3 regions of the Kurthia sp. Dielmo genome follow, and region 3 is predicted to be linked to each of the others. Evidence: riboswitches for the same ligand, from Rfam matches in the RefSeq annotation. Region 3 holds a riboswitch; each other region holds the start of a gene.
What was found. Region 3 has a riboswitch for cobalamin ahead of cobJ (precorrin-3B C(17)-methyltransferase). Riboswitches for the same ligand answer to the same signal wherever they lie in the genome.
Positions count from the first base shown of each region.

Region 1: it holds a riboswitch for cobalamin, as region 3 does, so the genes downstream of both, metE (5-methyltetrahydropteroyltriglutamate--homocysteine S-methyltransferase) here and cobJ (precorrin-3B C(17)-methyltransferase) in region 3, are expected to answer to the same signal.
Region 2: it holds a riboswitch for cobalamin, as region 3 does, so the genes downstream of both, KTHG_RS01050 (ABC transporter substrate-binding protein) here and cobJ (precorrin-3B C(17)-methyltransferase) in region 3, are expected to answer to the same signal.

Region 1 covers NZ_HE578959.1:100,355-102,630, forward strand. The annotation lists gene metE (5-methyltetrahydropteroyltriglutamate--homocysteine S-methyltransferase) at 1-1,041, opposite strand, end outside; cobalamin riboswitch at 1,191-1,368, opposite strand; gene KTHG_RS11765 (SpoIIE family protein phosphatase) at 1,614-2,276, shown strand, end outside.
Region 2 covers NZ_HE578956.1:119,325-121,600, forward strand. The annotation lists gene KTHG_RS01045 (MupG family TIM beta-alpha barrel fold protein) at 1-794, opposite strand, end outside; adenosylcobalamin (AdoCbl) riboswitch at 997-1,128, shown strand; gene KTHG_RS01050 (ABC transporter substrate-binding protein) at 1,187-2,146, shown strand; gene KTHG_RS01055 (FecCD family ABC transporter permease) at 2,146-2,276, shown strand, end outside.
Region 3 covers NZ_HE578959.1:452,140-454,415, reverse strand. The annotation lists gene KTHG_RS13355 (energy-coupling factor ABC transporter permease) at 1-172, opposite strand, end outside; cobalamin riboswitch at 291-475, opposite strand; cobalamin riboswitch at 704-880, shown strand; gene cobJ (precorrin-3B C(17)-methyltransferase) at 1,045-2,276, shown strand, end outside.

The DNA of each region.
Region 1 (2,276 bases), 350 kb from region 3:
TGCGAGTGCATCTTTTAGTGTATCGAAGAGCGTTGTTTCATTCGCAACGGTCACCGGGCAGTGCTGCAAGCTACAAGAGGGTTGCAGCCAAATAGCTTGTGGCGATACAAGTGTTTGAACGGCTTGTACATCTTGTGCAACTTCCTGTAAATTACTTGCCCAAATATCACGACCATTAACCACGCCAAGTGCTAATGTTTTTTGTGCTGGGAAGCCATGCTGACGAAGCGCGGCTAAATTTTCTTTTTTGCCATGGATTAAATCTAATCCGACACCAGCCACTGGTAAATTCGTGATGCGTTCAAAATCTGTTAACGCTTCGAAATAGGTTGTCAGCATCACTTTTGCTTGTGGCACAGCCTCGACAAGTTGTGTATAAATAACTTCTGCTAAGCGACAATCTTCCTCTGATAGGGCAGTAGTCAAAATCGGCTCCTCTAATTGAATCCACTCTGCTCCAACATCTACAAGTTGCTGTAAAACCTGTGCGTAAAGAGGCAGTAGCTCCAATAAATAGTGGGCAAGTTCTTTATCACGATAGCCTTTCGTTAATTTAGAGAAGGTCATTGGCCCGATTAGTGTTGGTTTCACGTCAATATCAACCGCTTCTTTTGCCTCTAAGAACCAATCTACATAATGATTATGATTTAATTTCAGTGTCGCGCCCTCGTATTCGGGAACGATGTAGTGATAATTAGTATTGAACCATTTTGTCATTTCGCAAGCGACCGTGTCAGTCGTACCGCGAGCCATCGCATAATATGTAGTAAGAGAAGGTTCATCTTCTAGTGAGCGATAACGAGATGGGATTAAGTTAAAAAGAAATGCAAGATCGAGCATACGGTCATACATCGTAAAATCACCAGATGTTACTTGCGTTAGGCCGAGTTTTTGTTGCTTTTTTAAATGGGTAATGCGTAATTTTTTCCACTCTGCTTGTAATGTATCTTCGCTAATCGCTTGTTTCCAAAATTTTTCTACGAGACGTTTCCATTCACGGTTTTCTCCGATATACGGGTAACCAATTGTTGTTGTAATCATGTATATTCCTCCTTTGGTGTATTACATAACTCCAAATAAAAAAGCTATTTCAATTAAGAAATAGCGGAAGAATCTATGCATTATTAAAAAAGTCGACTCCTTTTGACCGACCATCGCACAGAACACCGCCCATCTCCACGTGAGCCTTTGGTGTGTACTCAAAACAGGCAGGTCTCCTGACTTATCATCAACATGCTTAAAGCCTTCCCATTTACACAGTGGCGAATTTTTAAGCACTCCGAATTACAGTTGCGGGACAGCGATGGATTCACACCATACTTCCCTTTTAAGCATGTTCTCACATGCACCGGTTTGTAACACGTTATGTAATTGAACAATACTATAGCATATATTTTTCAGAAAATAAAATATATTTTGAAAATGAGCAGAATTTTACTTAAAACCATCTAAAACAATACGAGATGAATTATTTGATGTTATACTGTAAGAAAACATCGCTACACCCAATAATTTATACATAAAACGTAGTGTGCGAAAAACTTAGGTATATAGTATAACGCCAGATAATGGGCTGTTTTTAAATACTTATAGAAGAAATTAGGAGGGATACAATGACGATTCTACTAGTGGATGACAACAAGGTAAATCTATTTGTCATGGAGAAAATTTTAAAAAGTGCTGGGTACGATAATTGTGTATCTCTGACATCGGCTCAGGCACTGTATGATTATTTGAAAATTGATGAACTAAAGTATAAGCCCGATTCAGTGGATCTAATTTTACTAGACATTATGATGCCAGAGATTGATGGTATCGAAGCGTGTCGGACGATTCGTCGTGATGAGCGTTATAAAAATATTCAAATTTTATTTACAACTGCACTTGATGATAAGAAAAAATTATCAGAAGCACTTGGCGCTGGTGGTAATGATTATATTACAAAACCAATTAACAAAACTGAATTACTAGCGCGCATGGATGTGGCGCTCCGTTTAAAACAAGAGCTGGATTGGCATATGATTCATGATGAAAAGATTGAAAATGAATTAAATTTAGCAGCACATGTGCAGCGCAGTTTATTAAGTGAACCTTTTACTGATGACAAGCTTGCTGTACAAGTGGCGTATAAACCGTCATTTAATTTAGCTGGGGACATGTATTACTGGGAACAAATAGATGAGGATCGCTATGCCGTAATGTTATTTGACATGATGGGGCATGGTATTTCGGCTTCCCTCGTTTGTATGTTTATTTCATCTGCGCTACGTGATAGT
Region 2 (2,276 bases), on a different contig from region 3:
TTGACATGTCGCTTCGTTTGGCGAGACTCCAAAAAGCGAATAACATCCGCGGCGCAGTCAGGGCGATTATGAAATCGTGTCGCATGTAAATCCTCATACGTACGCTCAAGTGAGGTGTGCAGTAAAATCGTTTGTTGCTGTATAAACAGTTCAAATTGTTTTAGACTGACATCATTTAAGCTGTAATCGCCAACAAGAACGAGGTCTACCTGTTCAAAAATATCTAAATAAGAAGCAAACGGTGAAAAATGGCGATGCTTCTCGAGTGTGGGCAAGCCTTCAAAAAGCGGTGCGCGGTATTCATCTCCAGGAATAAAAGCAGCTACTGGGATGTCGTACTGTTTAAAAAGATCATTTTGTTGCTTGAAAAATTCTTCACTTAAGCCCGTTGAGACATGTGGATAATAATTGTGCCAGGCAGCAAGGCGAGATGCTGGCACATTTATGAGCAATTGCTCTAGTTCCTTCCGCGTTACCGTACTAGCGTTTAAAATGATATGAAAAGCCGTAGAAAGTGATATCATCTGCTCAATAGAGAAGCCGTCGTCTAAACGTAGTTGATGTACACCGAATGCTTGTAGCTTTTCGATTGGGAATTGCTCGAAAAGTGCAGGATGAATGTCCACCGTTAAACGTAAATGATTAACTGCACATAATTCACCTAGCCGGGCTAAATGAGCTTCGGTTACATCAGGAAGCTGAAGTGATGTGAAAACATCACTAAAGCCAGCATCTGTCATGTTATGCATGTAAGTAGCATCTATATTATTTAAAAAAACAGAAAACCCTAACATGAATGTAACCCCTTTCATTTATTTACAAATAGTGTAATCTAAAAGTAATAAAATTTCAAATTTTATTTAAAATATTTTTTAAAAAGAAATTAAATTACATTTTTAAATAAAATAAATGAAAAATTGGTGCGTAATTACATGAAAATGACGCACTATTCCGAATATGCTTTCTTAACGTCTCGAAGTTTTGTATAATAGGGGCAATTAAACACACAGAGATAGTAGGGGAAATGAGTGAAAATCTCATGCGGTCCCGCCACTGTAATGAAGTAATTCGAAGCCAGATTACCTACTATTTTTTTGAATGTGCTACGAGGATAGTCAACTTTTAGGGGGCTTCTGTATGTACAGGGGCCTTTTTATGTTCTCGGGAAATGAGAGGAGAATGGATTTTGAAAAAATGGATGTCATGGGGTTCCGCATTAGCGGTCTCAGCAATGTTATTATCAGGCTGCGGTACAGCAGATCAGACAAATGACAAGGAAAAAACAACACAGTCAGCGCAGCAAAATGCGTACCCATTAACAGTGAAGGATGCGACAGGTAAAGAAATTAGCATTAAGCAAGAGCCTTCAAAAATTATTACATTATCACCAAGCATTACGGAATCATTATTCGCACTTGACTTAGGAGATAAGGTGACAGGTGTTACAACGAATGATGATTATCCGAAAGAAGCGACTAAAAAAACAATGGTTGGCGATATGAATCCAAATATCGAAAAAATCATTTCGTTAGAACCTGATTTCGTGTTAATTGATGCGTCATCATTAGGTACGGCTGAAGCAGGATTAGAACAGTTGCGTGATGCAGGAATCACTGTATTTGTTGTGCCAACAGCAAATTCATTTGATGAAACGTATGCCAATATCGAACTAATCGGTAAGGTGACAAATAAAGAAGCTGAAGCGAAAAAAATTGTTGCAGATATGCAGAAAAAAGTAGCGGATGTACAACAGAAAATTAAAGATGCCAATGTGAAAGAACGTTCTGTATTTGTCGAAACATCAGATGCACCAGATATTTATACAGCGGGTAATAACTCGTATATGCAAGAAATGTTCGACTTAATTGGTGCGAATAATATTGCTAAAGATGGCGGCGAAAATTGGTATAAAATCGACCCAGAAGCGATTGTAAAAGGCAACCCAGATGTCATTATCGTGAAGTATGATTACGTACCAAATATCATGAAGAAAATTAAAAAACGTGATGGCTTTGATACCATTACAGCGGTGAAAGAAGACCAAATTGTGCAAGTCGATGACAATTTAACAAGTCGTACAGGTCCACGTTTAGCAGATGGCTTAGAAGAAATCGCGAAAGCTGTCTATCCTGAGGCATTTAAATAATGAAAAAACATGTTGTCGGGTATACCGTATCCTTTGCGCTATTAGTTGTAGCGGCATGGTTTGCGATTAGTATTGGCTCGGTGAAGGTTCCACTATCTGTGTTGTGGAATCCGTCATCAGCGGATGCAGC
Region 3 (2,276 bases):
TCGTTTTCGTGATCGAACGAATCCCTAAAATAATGAATGGTAGCGCGAGTACCCACCAAAAAATGGCCCATTCGACTGGTAAAAACCCTTCCATAATGTGCATCGCATTCGCCCGCGTTGGTACGAGCAGTAAAATGGGCGCGAAGTACATTAATTTTAATAATTTTTTCATGCAAAATCCCCCTTATAAAAGTAGAGGAATGTACGAAAAAAGCCTATCTCCATAACGGAAATAGGCACAAAAAGACAGCATTCATCGTAAGTTTGTCTTTCGTACACCTATCCTCGTAGGCCGAATTGATTTTACGGCAGGTCTCCTGGCTTCGCGTCAACATTTCATTACACCTTCCCATCGTTTAGACAGTGGCATACGCAATGAAACTCAGCATCACAGTTGCGGGACAGCACTTGTTTTTCACAAGTTTCCCTTTTAAGCGAATAATTGATTATCCGCACCGTAAAATTGTATATAATTTTTCGACATTTCGTAAAATAGCTTATCATTGTCGTGGAAATTTGCCAATAACAATTTTTATTTCAATTTATTTGAAATCGAAAAACTTGTATCAATACAGAGAAAACGCTGTGATTTCAAGCGATTTATGCGAATTTTCTTTTGTACTATAACATCATAGTAAAAAAAGATTTGAAAAGTAAGATAATTACCGATATGATGAAAATAAGATTTTTTAAAAACTAAATACTAACGATACATTTTAGAAGTGCCTCGTTGTGAGGATAATAGGGAAAATGGTGAGAAGCCATTACAGCCCCCGCTACTGTAAGAGTGTTGAGGTCATCAAATCCATTGGCTAAAGCTGAGAAGGGATGACGTCATAGACACTTGAGTCAGGAAACCTGCTTTTAAAATCGGACAAAACTTTTCGGAGGGAGAAGCTTTTGGACAAACTTTATTTGCAGTATTTTTTAAACTTGCGAATTTTCAGTATGTTCAGCCTTTTATTCTCCGGAATAGAAGGCTTTTTTTGTTGTCTTCATTGTCCGAATGGGGAGTTGTGAGTGACAAGAAATGGAGGAAGTATCATGGCACAGGGTAAATTATTCGTCGTCGGGTTTGGACCAGGGGACTTTCAACATATTACGAATCGTGCAGTCGATGTACTGAAAATGAGTGATGTGGTGATCGGGTACAAAACGTATGTCGATTTAATCAAAGATTTAATTACAGCAAAAGCAGTTGTCAGCACAGGGATGACGGAGGAAGTATCACGTGCACAGGAAGCGGTGAAGCAAGCAGAGGCCGGCGAAATCGTATCCGTTATTTCAAGTGGTGATGCGGGTGTATACGGTATGGCAGGGCTTGTGTATGAAGTGTTAATCGAAAAGGGCTGGACGGAAGAAACGGGTATACCGGTTGAAATCGTGCCAGGTATTTCGGCAATCAACTCATGTGCGTCGTTACTTGGCGCACCGGTCATGCATGACTCATGTACGATTAGCTTGAGTGACCACTTAACACCATGGGATTTAATTTCAAAACGAATTGAAGCAGCCGCAATGGCGGATTTCGTTATTGCACTGTACAACCCGAAAAGTGGTCGTCGTACGCGCCAAATCGTTGAAGCACAGCGTATTTTACTTGAATATCGTCATCCGGATACACCAGTTGGCCTAGTAAAAAGTGCGTATCGTGATTCACAGCATATTACGATGACGACCTTATCGGAAATGCTGACGCATGACATTGGCATGTTGACAACCGTTGTTATCGGGAATTCATCAACATTTTTCTATGATAATAAAATGATTACGCCTCGTGGCTATCAAAAGAAATATACATTAGGCGAAGAAAAGCAACCGCTGAAGCCGCATCAGCGCTTGAAGAAGGAAGCAGAACCATGGGCAATGGATCAGGAGACAGGGCGTTCTTATGAGCCCGTAGCACCAGCACCAGAAAAAAAGCCTGAGCCATTAAAACCTATCGAGTCGGCCTTATCTTTAGCGGAGGAGGCACTTGGTTGCTTAGGTGTCGAGGTTTTTGAGCCAAAGCACTATGTGCATCAGAAAATGGAATCGATTTTTGAATTAGCCGTTAGTCCAGGTGTGGCTAATAAAAAAATTACGCCGCAGCAAATGATGACACTCGCAGATGTTGTCGGTGAAAAAGGCACGATGGAATATACGCCAGAGCATGAATTCATTTTGCGCATTCCAACGACGGCCCCTGAGCTTATTACGGACCGTTTGAAGGAATCAGGCTTACTTGTTTCACCATACGGCGACGTGGCACGTATTAAAGCGTGTGATTTCTGTGA